Regions from separate parts of the Thermomonospora cellulosilytica genome, predicted to be linked through region 1. Evidence: riboswitches for the same ligand, from Rfam matches in the RefSeq annotation. Region 1 holds a riboswitch; the other holds the start of a gene.
What was found. Region 1 has a riboswitch for cobalamin ahead of HNR21_RS07350 (ABC transporter substrate-binding protein). Riboswitches for the same ligand answer to the same signal wherever they lie in the genome.
Positions count from the first base shown of each region.

Region 2: linked by a shared signal. The riboswitch ahead of HNR21_RS03180 (energy-coupling factor ABC transporter permease) and the one ahead of HNR21_RS07350 (ABC transporter substrate-binding protein) in region 1 are both predicted to bind cobalamin.

Region 1 covers NZ_JACJII010000001.1:1,504,658-1,512,082, forward strand. The annotation lists gene HNR21_RS07330 (serine hydrolase domain-containing protein) at 1-154, shown strand, start outside; gene HNR21_RS07335 (hypothetical protein) at 377-817, shown strand; gene HNR21_RS07340 (ABC transporter ATP-binding protein) at 854-1,843, opposite strand; gene HNR21_RS07345 (FecCD family ABC transporter permease) at 1,950-3,068, opposite strand; gene HNR21_RS07350 (ABC transporter substrate-binding protein) at 3,065-4,255, opposite strand; cobalamin riboswitch at 4,392-4,580, opposite strand; gene HNR21_RS07355 (hypothetical protein) at 4,662-5,051, shown strand; gene HNR21_RS07360 (DUF6939 family protein) at 5,145-5,705, opposite strand; gene HNR21_RS07365 (FecCD family ABC transporter permease) at 5,809-6,858, shown strand; gene HNR21_RS07370 (FecCD family ABC transporter permease) at 6,855-7,425, shown strand, end outside.
Region 2 covers NZ_JACJII010000001.1:668,115-675,539, forward strand. The annotation lists gene HNR21_RS03150 (DNA translocase FtsK 4TM domain-containing protein) at 1-1,380, opposite strand, end outside; gene HNR21_RS03155 (hypothetical protein) at 1,570-1,725, opposite strand; gene HNR21_RS03160 (ABC transporter permease) at 2,239-2,988, opposite strand; gene HNR21_RS03165 (polysaccharide deacetylase family protein) at 3,101-3,973, shown strand; gene HNR21_RS03170 (YnfA family protein) at 4,026-4,358, shown strand; gene HNR21_RS03175 (ArsR/SmtB family transcription factor) at 4,380-4,730, opposite strand; cobalamin riboswitch at 4,787-4,968, shown strand; gene HNR21_RS03180 (energy-coupling factor ABC transporter permease) at 5,003-5,680, shown strand; gene HNR21_RS03185 (energy-coupling factor ABC transporter substrate-binding protein) at 5,742-6,056, shown strand; gene cbiQ (cobalt ECF transporter T component CbiQ) at 6,057-6,797, shown strand; gene HNR21_RS03195 (energy-coupling factor ABC transporter ATP-binding protein) at 6,818-7,425, shown strand, end outside.

The DNA of each region.
Region 1 (7,425 bases):
CACCGGCGAGCAGACCGTCTTCGGCTGGGCCGGCGTCGGCGGAACGTACGCCTGGGCCGACACCGCCACCGGCCTCACCGCCGCCGTCACCAAGAACCGCCTGAGCATGGACTTCTCCACCGTGGAGGCCGTCACCAAGGCCATCAACGGCTGAGCACGCCGGCCCTGGGTCGCAGGCCCGGCGTGCTCCCGCCCGTTCCGGGAGCCCTCGGCGGTGACGCCCTGTGACCTCCGACACTGGACGCCTTCCTGGAGGTGGGTGCATGCTGGGCCGGCACGGCTCAGCGACACCGTCGACAGGCGCCGAACGGTGGGCGGCGAGTCCCCCCGAGGAGCTGATCCGGCCTTCGTTCCAGGCGAGCACCAGGAGAACACTGTGCGTCACAGGATGACGGCCGCGGCCGTGCTGCCCATCCTCGCGGCCGTGGCGGGCTGCACCTCCCCCGAGCAGTCCGCGCTGCGGCAGATCCAGCCGAACGCCACCGTGTACATCGACGGCTGGGACCAGGACGGCGACGAGGGCGACCGGGCCCTGATCGAACGCAAGCCCTCCGGCATGTGGGTCGTCCCCGTCAACGCGCCCTTCCGCGCCAACCGCGTCGGCGGCTTCACCGTCCGCGTCACCCTGGACCCCAAGCGTGGCTTCGTCGTCACCGACCTGGGCGGCACCCAGGTCGGCCGCGACCACGACGACTGTCTCGAAGAGGGCGAGACCTACGCCTTCGTTGACGTTCCTGCCAACGCCCTGAGCTGGGAACCGGACGCGGGCTCCAGTGGCACCCCCAACGACGACTGCCAGGTCCTGCCCGTCGACTGAGCCCCAACGGCGCCCGCCCGGCTGGCGTCTCCGGGGTCAGGGGCGGCGGAGCCAGCCGGTGAACGCCGCCAGGGTGGGGAAACGGTGGGACGTGCCGTTGCGGGTGGCCTCGTAGGCCTCGCCGTCCCAGGTGACGGTGAGGTCGGCGGGAGGTTCGGGGACGGGACGCCAGCCCTCGCGGGACAGGGCCCGTTCCAGCAGGGGCCTGTGGAGTCCGGGGGCGGTGACGTGGGCGGTGCCGCGCGAGCCGCCGGGGAGGACGAAGACGCCGGACGCCGCGTCGAAGGTCAGGCCGCCGCCGTCGAACGCCGCGGAGATCGCTCCGTTCAGGGCGAGCTCCTCGGGGGTGCCGCGGTGCAGGCCGCCGTCACGGGTGATCAGCCAGACGCGGTCGGCGATGCGCAGGGCCAGCTCCAGGTCGTGGGTGGAGACCACGACGACCAGGGAACGTTCCCGGGCCAGCCGCCGCAGCAGGCCCATCAGCGCGACCCGTGACGGCACGTCCAGGAACGCGGTCGGCTCGTCCAGCAGGATCGCGGCGGGCTCCTGGGCGAGGGCGCGGGCGGTGAGGATCCGCTGGCGTTCCCCGTCCGACAGCTCGGTGACGGGGCGTTCGGCCAGGTGGGCGGCGTCCACGGCGGTCAGCGCCCAGTCGACCGCCGCACGGTCGGCGGCGGTGAGGCGGCCGGTGAACCCGGTGTGCGGATGACGCCCCAGCGCCGCCAGCTCCCGGCCGGTCAGCAGCGCGGGAACGTCCCGTTCGGTCAGCACCACGGCGACGCGGCGGGCCAGCTCCGCCGGGCCGATCGCGGCGACGGGCGACCCGTCGAGCAGCACCTTCCCCTCCAGCGGCGGCTGGAGCCCGGCGAGCGTCCGCAGCAGCGTCGACTTGCCCGTCCCGTTCGGCCCGATCAGCACCGTCAGGTCCCCGGCCCGCGCCTCGGCGTCCACCCGCTCCAGCACGCGCCGCGCCGCCCGGCCCCGCCGCCCGGGATAACCGACCGTCAACGCGTCCAAGACCAGCACGCGTTCACCTCCGTCCAGCCGAAGGGGTCCGTGCGGCAGCGGTCCGCGCGACCGGCGTCATGCGCGTTCGCGGCGGACCGGCCGGGCCGCGGGATCGGCATGGCGGTCACGTCGCCCATCCGGCTCGGGCGGCGCGGCTGCGGAGGAGGACGGTGATGACGACGGGGGCGCCGAGGACGGTCGTCACCGCGTTCAGGGGGAGGATCGCGCCGCTGCCGGGGGCCTGGGTGGCGATGCAGCAGGCCAGGGAGACGGTGGAGCCGAGGAGGATCGCGGCGGGCATCAGGACGCGGTGGTCGGCGGTGCCCAGCAGCAGCCTGGCCATGTGGGGGACGGCCAGGCCCAGGAACGCGACCGGGCCGCAGTACGCGGTGACCGAGCCGGCGAGGACCGACGCCGTCAGGAGGGTGGCCGTGCGGGTGCGGCGCACGCGGACGCCCATGGTGCGGGCGTAGTTCTCGCCGAGGAGCAGGGCGTTCAGGGGCTTGACCCCGGCCAGCGCGGCGAGCAGGGCCACGCCGCAGACCGAGGCGAACACCGCCAGGTCGTCCCAGGTGGTCCCGGCGTAGCTGCCCAGGCTCCAGCCCAGGTACTGCTGGGCGCGCTGCCCGTCGGAGTACGCCAGCAGCAGCGTGATCAGCGAGGACGTGGCCGAGCCCACCATCACCCCGATGACCAGGATCGTCACCACCGAACGGACCCGCCGTGCCAGCGCCAGCACCAGCATCAGCACCGCCGCCGCGCCCGCCGAGGCCGCCACCACCAGACCGGCCCGCCCCGGTCCGGCGACCGCCCCGGTGAACGCGCCCGCCGGCACCGCCCAGCCGGTCACCGCCAGCGCCACGCCCAGGCTCGCGCCGGAACTGACCCCGAGGATGTACGGCTCGGCCAGCGGGTTGCGGAACAGCGTCTGCATCTGCACCCCGGCCACCGCCAGCGCCGCCCCGGCCAGCACCGCGGTCACCGCCCGCGGCAGCCGCACCGTCCAGATGATCACCTCGACCCCGGGGTCGGCCCCGTCCAGCCGCAGCAACGCCGGGATCACCCGGTCGACGGGGATCACCGTGGACCCCAACGCCACCGCCAGCACGAACCCGGCCACCACGACCGCCCCCAGCACCCCCAGCACGACCCCCCGCCGCCGTGCCCCCGCCGCCCCGCCCGGCCGCACGGCGAGCCCGCCCGTGTCGGACGGAGCGGGGGCCTGGTCGCGGGGGTCGGTCACTTGGCGAGCCGCTGGTAGAAGGTGAACGAGTGGTTCGGCATCAGGTCCGGGTGGAGGATGGCGACCAGGTCGGCCAGGATCAGGTCGGGGCGGACGACGCCGCGTTCGTAGAGGTCGTTGCCGCCGCCGGGGCCGAGGGCCTTGTTGGCGGGCCACACCCTGCCGGACCTGAAGGCGGCGAACTCGGCGTACCGGGGGTCGGCCTCGGTGACGTCGGCGAGGGTCTTCCACTCGTTCATCTGGGGCAGCCAGACCTCGGCGTCCCGGGCCTCGGCCAGCACCGCCTCCAGGTCGAGGGTCATGCTGCCGGTGCCCTTGGTGCCGGCCCAGGCGTAGGTGCCGCCCGCGTCCCGGATCAGGCGGGCCATGAAGCTCTCGCCGTTCGGGATCGCCCACTGGCCCTGGAACATCTGGCCGGGCAGGACCGTCACCGGCTCGGCCGTCCGCACCCTGCCGGCCAGCGCCCGGTAGGCGGCGGCGACCTTGTCGAACGTCTCGGACGCCGTGGCCTCGGTGCCGGTCAGGGCGGCCACGAACTTGATCCACTCGGCCCGGCCCAGGGCGGTGGTCTCCTGCCACTCCGCGTTCGCGACGATCCTGACCCCGGCCTGCCGCAGCGGCCCGTACGCGGGGTTCTCCCGGCCGTCGGTCATCAGCACGTCCGGGCGGGCGCCGATCACCTTCTCGGTGTTCACCTGCTCGCCGGTCACGTCGGCGTACTCGACCACCTTCCCGGCCCGCACCTGCGCGCGGACCTGCGGCGAGGTGATCAGCCCGGCGGCGGCGACGCCCTTCAGCCGGTCCAGCACGCCCAGTTCGGTGATGAACGGCAGATGCGTCGTCGAGCCGGAGAACAGCGTGCGCACCGGGGTCTGCACCACGGTCGCGCCCTTGAGCGCGCCCTCCAGCCTGGGTGCGGGCGTCCCGCAGCGCACCAGCACGTACGTCTGCGGCGCGGCCCCCGGCGACGGCTGCTTGACCGTGATGACCTGGTAGTTCTTCGCGTACCGCAGGGTGAAGTTGGTGGCGTGCCGGATCTCCTGCTTGACCGGGAAGTAGTCCTTGCCCGCGTCGTACTCGCGGACGCACTCGCCGCCGGCCGCCGTCGCCTGCTCCTGCGCGCCGCCGCCGCACGCGGCCAGCGGCAGCACCAGCAGCATCCCGGCCAGCAGCCGCGCCTTGTCCATCGACACCGGTGTCTCTCCTGAGAACGGGCCGTGACCGCCGTTCCTCGACGGCGCCCACGGCGGGCGGAGGGCCGGATCCACCCTGCGCGGGGCACGGCACGGCGCCGTTCCTCGCCCGGGGAGATCCGCCCCATCGTGCTGAGGAGGCGACCGCGTGAGTCTCCTGGCTCTCGGGTCGATGCTCGTCCCGGCCTTCCCGCCCGGAGCCCCGGGCAGTGGCGTCGTTCGGGATCCGCTCGCCGATCACAGTGGCGGGACCGCGCCGGATTCGCACCGGCTTCCTCGTTCCGCCGTCGCCTTCGACCGGCAATCTTCGCACACGTGACGTTCCGTCCCACGCGTCCCCGGTACGGGGCCGGACGAAAACCCGTGGAACGTCCCGGCCGCCCCTGCCTACGGTGACCGTATGGCCGCCGACGAGCAGGGTCCCCTTCCGCCGTTCAGCACCACGAGCGACGAGGAGCGGGAACGGCTCGCCCAGAGGCTGCGGCAGCTCACCCTGGGCGAGCTGGTCGACGTGCTGCGCCGGGTCCTGCCCCGCCATGCGGACGAGGACGGGGAGAGCATCCTCGTGCTCGCCGAGGCATTCCGATCGCGGCCCGACCCGGACGACGAACCCGAAGAGCCCTACGTCGAACTCGTCGCCTGGCCCGCCCGCGACCTCTACGACGGGAGCATCGGGCCGCCGTGGGGACTGCTCGAGAGCGGGCGATGCGACAACTGCCGGGCGCTGGTGACCTCCACCGTCAAACGCGCCCACTGCCCCGTCTGCGGAACGCTCTGCGGCCTCACCTGACCTGTTCCGGGCCCGCGCGAGGGAGATCGGGCGACCGCGGCGGAGCGAGGACGGGCTGACCTCCCGTGGCCCGGCGAACGGAGGACGACCGTGTCAGGCGGGCCAGGTGTTCTCGATGTGGTGGCGGATCAGGGCGGCGTGGGACAGCGGGGTGGACAGGTCGGTGACGTCGCCGTTCGTCGTGTAGTCGAGGAGGACGACGTCGCGGTGCCGGGACAGGGCGGTCAGGCGGGTCACCAGGTCGGCGGTGCGGTGCTCCAGGGTCCAGCGGTAGGTGGGGAGGTAGATCTGCCTGCGGGCCTGCTCGTAGGGGAGCAGGGTCCGGCCGTGGAGGCCGGCCCGGTGGCCCCGGACGGGGCCGTGCCGGCGGACGGTGCGCTTGAGGCCCCGCATCGTGGTGATCGAGAGCTTGGCGGGGTCCACGTCGGCGTCGGCGAAGACCTTGAGCGCCTGCCAGACGCCCTCGACGGACGCGGCCGTGACTCCCGGTGTGAACGGGACGGGAATGCCGCCGTGGGGGTAGAAGGGGCTGAACCGCACCCAGGGCTCCTCGGCCCGTGAGGTCACGTCCACGACGAGCGCGTCCGGGTGCTCGCGTTCGATGGACGCCGTGCCGCGTCGCCGGCTCGCCACATGGATCGCCACGAAAGGCATCCTGGCGGAGGGCACCGACATTCCGGGCATGACGAAAGCCCGGCGCCGGAATCGGCGGGGAAGGGCGTTTATCGACGGGCTTAGCTTAGGCTAGCCTAAATCCGTGTCGACTCCGGTGCGCGAAGCCCCCCCGCGCAAGGAGCCCGTCAGCGCGACGGCCGCGGCCGGACGGGCCGGGGGGCTGCTGGTCCTGGCCGGCGTCCTCGTGCTGACCATGGCGGCGAGCCTGGCGATCGGGGCCGAGAGCATCCCGCTGGACCGGGTCGTGGCCGGCCTTCTGCACCCGGACGGGTCACGGGAGGCGCTGATCATCCAGGACCTCCGGGTGCCGCGCACGCTGCTGGGGGTCGCGGTCGGCGCGGCGCTGGGGCTGGCGGGCGCGCTGATGCAGGCGCTCACCCGCAACCCGATGGCCGAGCCGGGGCTGCTGGGCGTGAACGGCGGCGCGGCGTTCGCGGTGGTGCTGGTCATCGGGTTCCTCGACGCGCGGACGTCGCTGGTGTACGTGTGGGCGGCGTTCGCGGGGGCGGCCGGGGCGGCGCTGCTGGTGTACGCGGTCGGCTCCTACGGCCGGGCCGGGGCCACGCCGTCGCGGCTGGTGCTGGCGGGGGCGGCGCTGAACGCGGTGTTCAGCGCGCTGACCGCCGGGGTGATGCTGCTGGACCCGCGCAACTTCGACGGGTTCCGGTTCTGGCAGGTGGGATCGCTGTCGGGCCGGGACCTGGAGGTGTTCGCGCAGCTCGGGCCGTTCATGCTGGGCGGTGCCGTGCTGGCGCTGCTGCTGGCCCGGCCGCTGAACGCGCTGGCGCTCGGGGAGGAGGCGGGCCGGGCGCTGGGGGTGAACCCCGGCCGGACCCGCGTGCTGGGGGCGCTGGCGATCGTGGTGCTGTGCGGGTCGGCGACGGCGGCGGTGGGGCCGATCTGGTTCCTCGGGCTGGCGGTGCCGTTCATGGTGCGCTCGGCGATCGGGCCGGACCAGCGGTGGGTGCTGCCGTACTCGCTGCTGCTGGCCCCGGTGCTGCTGCTGGCCGCCGACATCGCCGGGCGGGTGCTGGCCAGGCCCGGTGAGCTGGAGACCGGCATCGTGACCGCGTTCGTGGGGGCGCCGGTCTTCATCTGGATGGTCCGCCGGGGGAAGGCGCCGAAGCTGTGAGCCGGGTGGTGCGCGCCGGAGCGCTGTCGGTGCGGTGGGAGCCGCGGGCCGCCGCGGTGGGCGTCGCGCTGCTGGCGGTGGGACTGGCGGCGGCGGTGTTCGTGGTCGGCACCGGGGACTTCCCGATCCCGGCGCCGGAGGTGGTGCGGGCGCTGGCCGGGCAGGGCGATGCGGCCACCACGTTCATCGTGACCGAGCTGCGGCTGCCGCGCGCGGTGGCCGGGCTGCTGGCGGGGCTGGCGCTGGGCATCAGCGGGGCGATCTTCCAGAGCATGTCCCGCAACCCGCTGGGCAGCCCCGACCTGATCGGCTTCACCACCGGCGCGTCCACCGGCGCGCTGCTGCAGATCCTGGTCCTCGGCGGCGGTACGGCCTCGATCGCCGTCGGGTCGGTGTCCGGCGCGGTGTGCACGGCCGCGGCGGTGTACGCGCTGTCGTACCGGGGCGGCGGGGTGAACGGCCACCGCCTGGTGCTGATCGGCGTGGGGGCGGCGGCCATGCTGGAGGCCTGCAACAGCTACCTGATCACCCGGGCCGAGCTGCGCGACGCCTACGAGGCCGCGTTCT
Region 2 (7,425 bases), 840 kb from region 1:
GAAGGGGTCGGGGCTGTCGGCGGCGGCGTGGATGACGCCGAGCACGCCGATGCCGATGATGGCGGAGCCGACCAGGATGCGGATGGTGCCGGTACGGCGCTCGGGACGGCGGAAGACGCGCGCGGCCAGCAGCGCGACCGCGATGGGCAGCACGTAGGCGCACAGGCCGAACGCACCGCGCAGCAGGTCCGCCACCGCCGTCGTGAACGTGGTCTCCGTCCGCGCCCACAGCAGTCCGCCCAGCGTGATCGCGGCGATGACCAGCGTCAGGCCGACGCCGTCGCGGCGCTGCGCCGGATCCACGTCACGGCCGGCGCCGCCGGGTGCCCGCAGCAGCCAGCCCACGGCCGACGCGACGGCGTTCCACACGCGGGTCACGGTGCGGGCGGGACGGCCCTGCAGGCGGGCGACGGCGCCGTTGATCGCCTGCACCGCCGGCGGGGGCGGCTCGGCCGCCCGGGCGGGCGGCGGGCCCGGCGGGGGACCCGGCGGCGGGCCGGGCGGCGGGGCCGCGGCGAACGGGCGGGTCGGGGCGGGCGGGCTCATCACCGGTGTGACCGGCGCAGCCAGGGCGGTCAGGCGGGCCAGCACCTCGGACATGGCGGGCCGGGCGGCGGGGTCCTTGGCCAGCAGCCGCAGGGTCAGGGCCTCCAGCTCGGGGGGGACGTCCGGCCGGAACGCGGTCGGCTGCGGCGGGGCCTCGCGCAGGTGCTGGTTCATGAACGCCGCCATCGACGGGCCGGTGAACGGCGGACGGCCGGTCAGCAGTGCGTAGAGGGTGCAGCCCAGCGAGTACAGGTCCGAGCGCTCGTCGCCCCGCTCGCCCCGGTACTGCTCGGGGGCGGTGTACGGGGGCGTGCCCACGATGATGCCCATCGGGGTGAGGTCGGAGGCGGCGTCGGCGAACCGGGCGATGCCGAAGTCGCAGATCTTGACGCCGCCCTCGGCCAGCTCCATCAGGTTGGCGGGCTTGATGTCGCGGTGCACCACGCCCTTGCGGTGCGCGTACGCCAGCGCCTCGGCGACCTGCCTGACCAGCGACACCGCGTGCGGTACGGACAGCCCGTCCGGGTGCGCCTCCAGCAGCGCCCCGAAGTCGCGGCCCTCCAGCAGCTCCATCACGAAGAACGGATGCCCCTCGTGCTCGCCCATCGCGTGGACCACGGTGATCCCCGGATGCTGCAGCGACGCCGCCGCCTGCGCCTCGCGCCGCAGCCGCCGGATCAGCTCCTGGTCGATGCCCAGGTTGGACAGCACGATCTTGACCGCGACCCGCCGGCCGAGCGACAGGTCGTCGGCGGCCCACACCTCGCCCATGCCGCCCTGGCCCAGCCGTCGCACCAGCCGGTATTTGCCGTCCAGTACCGCTCCAGGCTCCACAGCCCCGCCTTTCCCCGGGTCTTCGGACCATACCGGGACACCGCACCCCTTTGACTCCGCCGCAGGGCGGAGAAGTTCCGCCGCACTGGAGAGGGAGGCCCGGGAAATCCGTCGCTCCGGGGACGGGCTCACCGCGGTGGCCCGCCGGCCGGTGAGCGGTCCCCGGACCGCTCACCGGCGTGTGGTTCCTCAGTGGCGGCGCCCGCCTGCGCCGCGCTTGCCCATCAGGCTGCGGAGCTTGGCGCGGGCGCGGGGGTCGCGGGCCAGCCGTTCGGCGTGGGCGCGGGCCTGGCGGCCCTGCGGGGTGTGCAGGAATCGCCTGATCTTCGTGACGATCGAGGCCATGGTCGTCCTCCCCTTCCGGGGGTCGGCGGAAGCGTTCTCGTGCGCTTCCGTACCCGGTCAACGAGAGACCATGACGATGCGTTCCGCCGAGAGAACGGGGCGGCGCCTCCCGGACCGTGCGGGACGTGTTCTGAGCATGACCCCGGTCCGGGAGGCGCCGCCCGGCGGGACACCATGCCGCCACTATTGCGAACGGTTCGCAGTTACGGCAAGACTGCGGAACCGCGCACGGAGCGTCGGCGCGCACACCGCCCGCGTGACGGAACGGCCGGACGGAACGCGTGAACGAGTGACCCGCCAAAGCTGACACATGTTGTGAATAACTGTAGACAGTGAGTCACTTCACGCATTTCATACCGCGAGTTATCGTCGAAGCCCTTGCCGGACCGCGGCCCGACTCGCCCCCGGACCGCCGGGACGGCAAGGGGCACTCCGGAGGGAGCAGGCGGCCGGAGCAGGCGTACAGCGTTCCTCACCCCATGCGCCTGGAAAGCCGTTACTCCGGCCGCCCGCTCATTCGGCCTCATGCAGCCGGCCGGTGGCGACCAGTTCCAGGGTCGCCAGCACGCAGACCGCCTCGGCCGCCAGCAGCCCGACCAGCACCAGCAGCTGCGTCGCGCCCGCCTCCACCGGGCTCGCCCCGCCCAGCAGCACCCCCACGAACGCGCCCGGCAGCGTCACCAGCCCCACCGTGCGGGTCTGGTCCAGCGCCGGGACGAGCGCCAGCGCCGCGACCGGACGGCACACCTCCAGGGCCGCGTCCCGGGGCACCAGCCCGAGCGCCAGCGCCGCCTCGTACTCGCCGTGCCGGGTGCGCAGCTCGTCCAGCGTGCGGCGGCCGGTCAGCGCGGTCGCGGTCATCGCCCCGCCGATCAGGATCCCGGCGATCGGCAGCACCGCCACCGGCCGGGCCGGCACCACCCCCGACAGCACCACCAGCGCCAGCACCGGGCCGACCCCGGCGGCGATGGCCAGCCCGGACCAGCCGGCCGCCCTCGCCGAACGCCGCCCGGCGATCCGCCCGGCGGCGGTGACCGCGGCGATCACCAGCATCAGCGCGACGAACGCGGCCGTGGCGCCCGCGCTCCGCAGCACCGCGGCGATCAGCAGCGACACCGCGGCCAGCTGGCCCGCGGCGCGCCCGGCCGCCACCGCCACCTCCCGGGCCGCGCCGATGCCGCCGGCCCGCACCAGCAGCGCGGCCACCGCGGTCAGCGCGAGCAGCACCACCGCCAGCGGCACCCCCACCACGGGCGTCGCCATCGTCCTCCTTCACCTTCGCCCGGGGACGTTCCGGGCCTTCCCGGGGCGCCGTCGCCCGATCTGTGCCGAACACGCCGGTGTGACGGTAAAACGCCCTATACCTTTATTGGCCATGGACTTGAAGGAGCCGACGCGGCGCCGGTTGTTGTGGACGTTGGGGGCGATCGGTTTCGCCGTGGCGGCCTCGTCCGACAGCGTGCGCGGCGCCGCCGGGACGGGCGGGCGCGGACCCGCCGCCCGGCCGACCCCCACCCCGGCTCCCTCGGGTTCGCGCCCGTTGCGCGCGGCCGGCGGGCCGCACGCGCCCGGGCGGCCCCCGGTGGTGACCCCCGCCGTGATCCTGCCCGGCCACCCGGCGTGGAAGCCGACCCCGGCGCCGCGCCGCAAGGAGGCGGTGACCAACCTCAGGGAGCTGGGTCCCGGACGGCCGCCGGGGACGATCTCGCTGACCATCGACGACGGCCCGCACCCGGAGTACACGCCGCAGATCCTGGACCTGCTGGCCGAGCACCGGGTCACGGCGACCTTCTTCGTGGTGGGCGAGATGGTCAGGGAGTACCCGCTGATCACCCGGCGGATCGTGGAGGCGGGGCACCAGATCTGCAACCACACCATGAGCCATCCGTCGCCGTTCGACCGGATCGGCTCCCGGCGGATCCGCCGGGAGATCGCCGAGGCCCACGAGCGGATCGCCCAGGCCACCGGGGTCACCCCGAAGTTCTTCCGGGCGCCGGGCGGGGCCTGGTCCAAGCAGGTGTTCGAGACGACCGCCGAGTTCGGGATGATCCCGATCGGCTGGGAGGTCGACCCGCAGGACTGGCGGCGGCCCGGGGTCGGCCGGATCAGGCGCGCCCTGCTGGAGTCCAAGGAGGGCGCGATCATGCTCTGCCACGACGGCGGCGGCGACCGCTCCCAGACCGTCGCCGCCCTCCGCCAGGTCCTGCCCCGGCTCAAGAAGCGCGGCCTGACCTTCGTTCCGCTGTAGCCCCCGGCGACCGGGGCACGGGCGGGACGGGCGGGATGAGAGGGTGCGGTCCATGACCGTGCTGCGTTCGCTGGTGCTGTTCGGGTTGGCCGCGCTGGCCGAGATCGGCGGGGCGTGGCTGGTCTGGCAGGGGTGGCGGGAGCATCGCGGCCTGCTGTGGATCGCGGCCGGGGTGCTGGCGCTGGGGGCGTACGGGTTCGTGGCGACGTTCCAGCCGGACCCGCACTTCGGGCGGATCCTGGCGGCGTACGGGGGCGTGTTCGTGGCCGGGTCGCTGGCGTGGGGCGTGCTGGTCGACGGGTTCCGGCCGGACCGGTGGGACCTGGCGGGCGCGGCGATCTGCCTGCTGGGCGTCGCGGTGATCATGTACGCGCCGCGCGGCTGACCCGCGTCTTCGGGGAACGGGTCAGGAGGCGGCGGCCGCCAGCAGCGGGCGGATGGCGGGGTCGGCCAGCCGGTAGCGGACGATCCGGCCGTCGCGTTCGGGCTCCACCAGGCCGGCGGTGCGCAGCAGCCGCAGCGCGCGGGAGACGGCCGTGTCGGACATCCCCGAGGCGGTGGCCAGGTCGGTCACGCTGATCGGCCCGGCGGAGTCGATGGCCAGCAGCAGGGTGAGCCGGCCGGGGTCCGACAGCAGGTCGAAGCGGCGGGCCCAGGCCGCCACGCGGGCCGGGTCGCCGATGGCCGCGATCGCCTCGCACGGACGGTGGTCGTCGATGGGGGTCCGGTGGGCACGGTCGGCGGGAACCAGATGCACCTGTCCATCGTGCCAGAGATCCATATCCCCATACCTGCGCAACCGGGCAGGTATGGCTAGGCTGTCCGGGCCGTGGTGTTCGGGAATTCCGGTGCAAGACCGGAGCGGCCCTCGCCACTGTGATCGGGAGATCCCGCCGCTCGCTCCGCATGGAGGCCACTGGGCGCCCGCGCCTGGGAAGGTGGAGCGGCGGGCCGGACCCGTCAGCCAGGAGACCGGCCACGGCGCTCGACCACCGTCCACGAGGTGCTGGAAAGGTCCGGTGTCCGCCCGTGCACATCGCCGAGGGCTATCTCCCCGTCTCCCATGCCGTCGCCTGGTCCGTGGCCGCGGCCCCGTTCGTCGTCCACGGCGCGACGGTGCTGAGCCGCCGCGTCAAGGACTCCCCCGAGGACAAGCTGCTGCTGGGCGCGTCGGGGGCGTTCTGCTTCGTGCTGTCCGCGCTGAAGATCCCGTCAGTCACCGGAAGCTGCTCGCATCCGACCGGCACCGGGCTCGGCGCGATCCTGTTCCGCCCGCCGGCGATGACGGTGCTCGGCACCATCACCCTGCTGTTCCAGGCGCTGCTGCTGGCGCACGGAGGGCTGACCACGCTGGGCGCCAACGTGTTCTCCATGGCGGTCGCCGGGCCGTGGGCGGGCTTCGGGGCGTACCTGCTGGTGCGGCGCCTCGGCCTGCTCCCCGCGGTGTTCGCCGGGGCGTTCGTCGCCGACCTGACCACCTACTGCGTCACCACGGCCCAGCTCGCGCTGGCCTTCCCCGACGCCGAGTCCGGCTTCGCGGGGGCGCTGGCCAAGTTCGGCGGGATCTTCGCGGTCACCCAGATCCCGCTGGCGATCAGCGAGGGCCTGCTGACCGTCCTCGTCGTCCGGCTGCTGCGCACCTCCGCCGCCGCCGACCTGACCCGCCTCGGCGTGCTGCGCCCCGACCGCACGGAGGCGACGGCGTGAGGGACCGCATCGTGAACTGCCGCCGGTGCCGCGTGCCGCGCGATCGTAGGGAGGTGACGGCGTGAAGGGCCGCATCGTCAACCTGCTGCTGGTGCTGGCGGTGGTGGCGCTCGCGGTGGCGCCGCTGGCGATCGGGGCCGGGGACGGCAAGGAGGAGCCGTTTACCGGGGCGGACGGGCAGGCGGAGACCGTCATCACCGAGAACGACCCCGGCTACGAGCCTTGGTTCGCCCCGCTGTACGAGCCCCCGTCCGGGGAGATCGAGTCCGGGCTGTTCGCGTTGCAGGCGGCGCTGGGCGCGGGCGTGCTCGGCTACTGCCTCGGGGTCGTCCGGACGCGGCGCAGGCTGACCGCCGCCCGGCGGGACGACGGCTGAGTGCTCGCCATCGACGCCGCGGCCTACCGCAGCCCGTGGCGGCGGCACCACCCTGCCGCCAAGGCGCTGCTGGCCGGAGGACTGCTGGGCTGCGCGCTGGTGCTGCCGCCCTGGCCGGGGGCGGTGGTGACGGCGCTGGTCGCCCTGGCGGTGGCGCTGTGCTGGGCGCGGGTGCCGGCCCGCACGCTGCTGCGGGCCGCCCGGACGCCGCTGGGGTTCGCGCTGACCGGATCGCTGACGTTCCTGGTCACGGTGGGCGCGGACGGGATCGGCTGGGCGGACGGGGGGCCGCGGCGGGCCGGGGAGGTGGTGGCCCGGTGCGGGGCGGCGGTGCTGTGCCAGCTGCTGTTCGCCGGGACGACCCCGCTGGCCGACACCCTGCCCCGGCTGGTGCGGCTCGGGGTGCCCGCGACGCTGGTGGAGGTGGCGGCGCTGATCTACCGGATGCTGTTCGTGGTGCTGGACACCACCCGGCGGATCCGCGACGCCCAGGCCGGCCGGCTGGGCGCCCGGTCCCTGCAGGCGACCTGGCGTTCCCTGGGCGGGCTGGGCTCGGCGGTGTTCGTGCGCTCGTTCGACCGCGCCCGCCGGCTGGAGATCGGCCTGGCCGGGCGCGGCTACACCGGCGCCCTGACGGTCGCGGTCGAGCCGATCCCGCTGCGGACGCCGTTCCTGCTGGCCGCCCCGCTGCCCGCCGCCCTGGCGGTCACCGCCACCCTCGCCCTGGAACGCCTGCTGTGACTCGTCTTGAAAGGTCCGCCGTGACGCCGATCCTCAGTGCCCGGGAGGTCTCGTTCGCCTACGACGGCGAACCGCCGGTCTTCGGCGGGCTGTCGCTGGAGGTGCCGGAGGGACGGACGCTGGCGCTGCTCGGGCCGAACGGCGTGGGCAAGACGACCCTGCTGCGGCTGCTGACCGGAGGGCTGCGGCCGTCACGGGGACAGGTCCTGTGGCGGGGGTCGCCGGTGTCGTACTCGCGGCGGGGCCTCACCGAGTTGCGGACCCGCGTCCAACTGGTGCTGCAGGACCCCGACGACCAGTTGTTCTCGGCGAGCGTCGTGCAGGACGTGTCGTTCGGCCCGCTGAACCTGGGGCTGCCCGCCGACCGGGTGCGCGCGCGGGTCGCCGAGGCGCTGGCGGCCATGGAGATCGCCGACCTGGCCGACCGGCCCACCCATCTGCTGTCGTTCGGCCAGCGCAAGCGGGTGGCGATCGCCGGGGCGCTGGCGCTGCGCCCGGCGGTGCTGGTGCTGGACGAGCCGACCGCCGGGCTGGACCCGGCCGGGGTGGACGCGCTGCTGGCGACGCTGGCCGCCCTGCAGGCCGCCGGCACCACGATCGTGGCATCCACCCACGACGTGGACCTCGC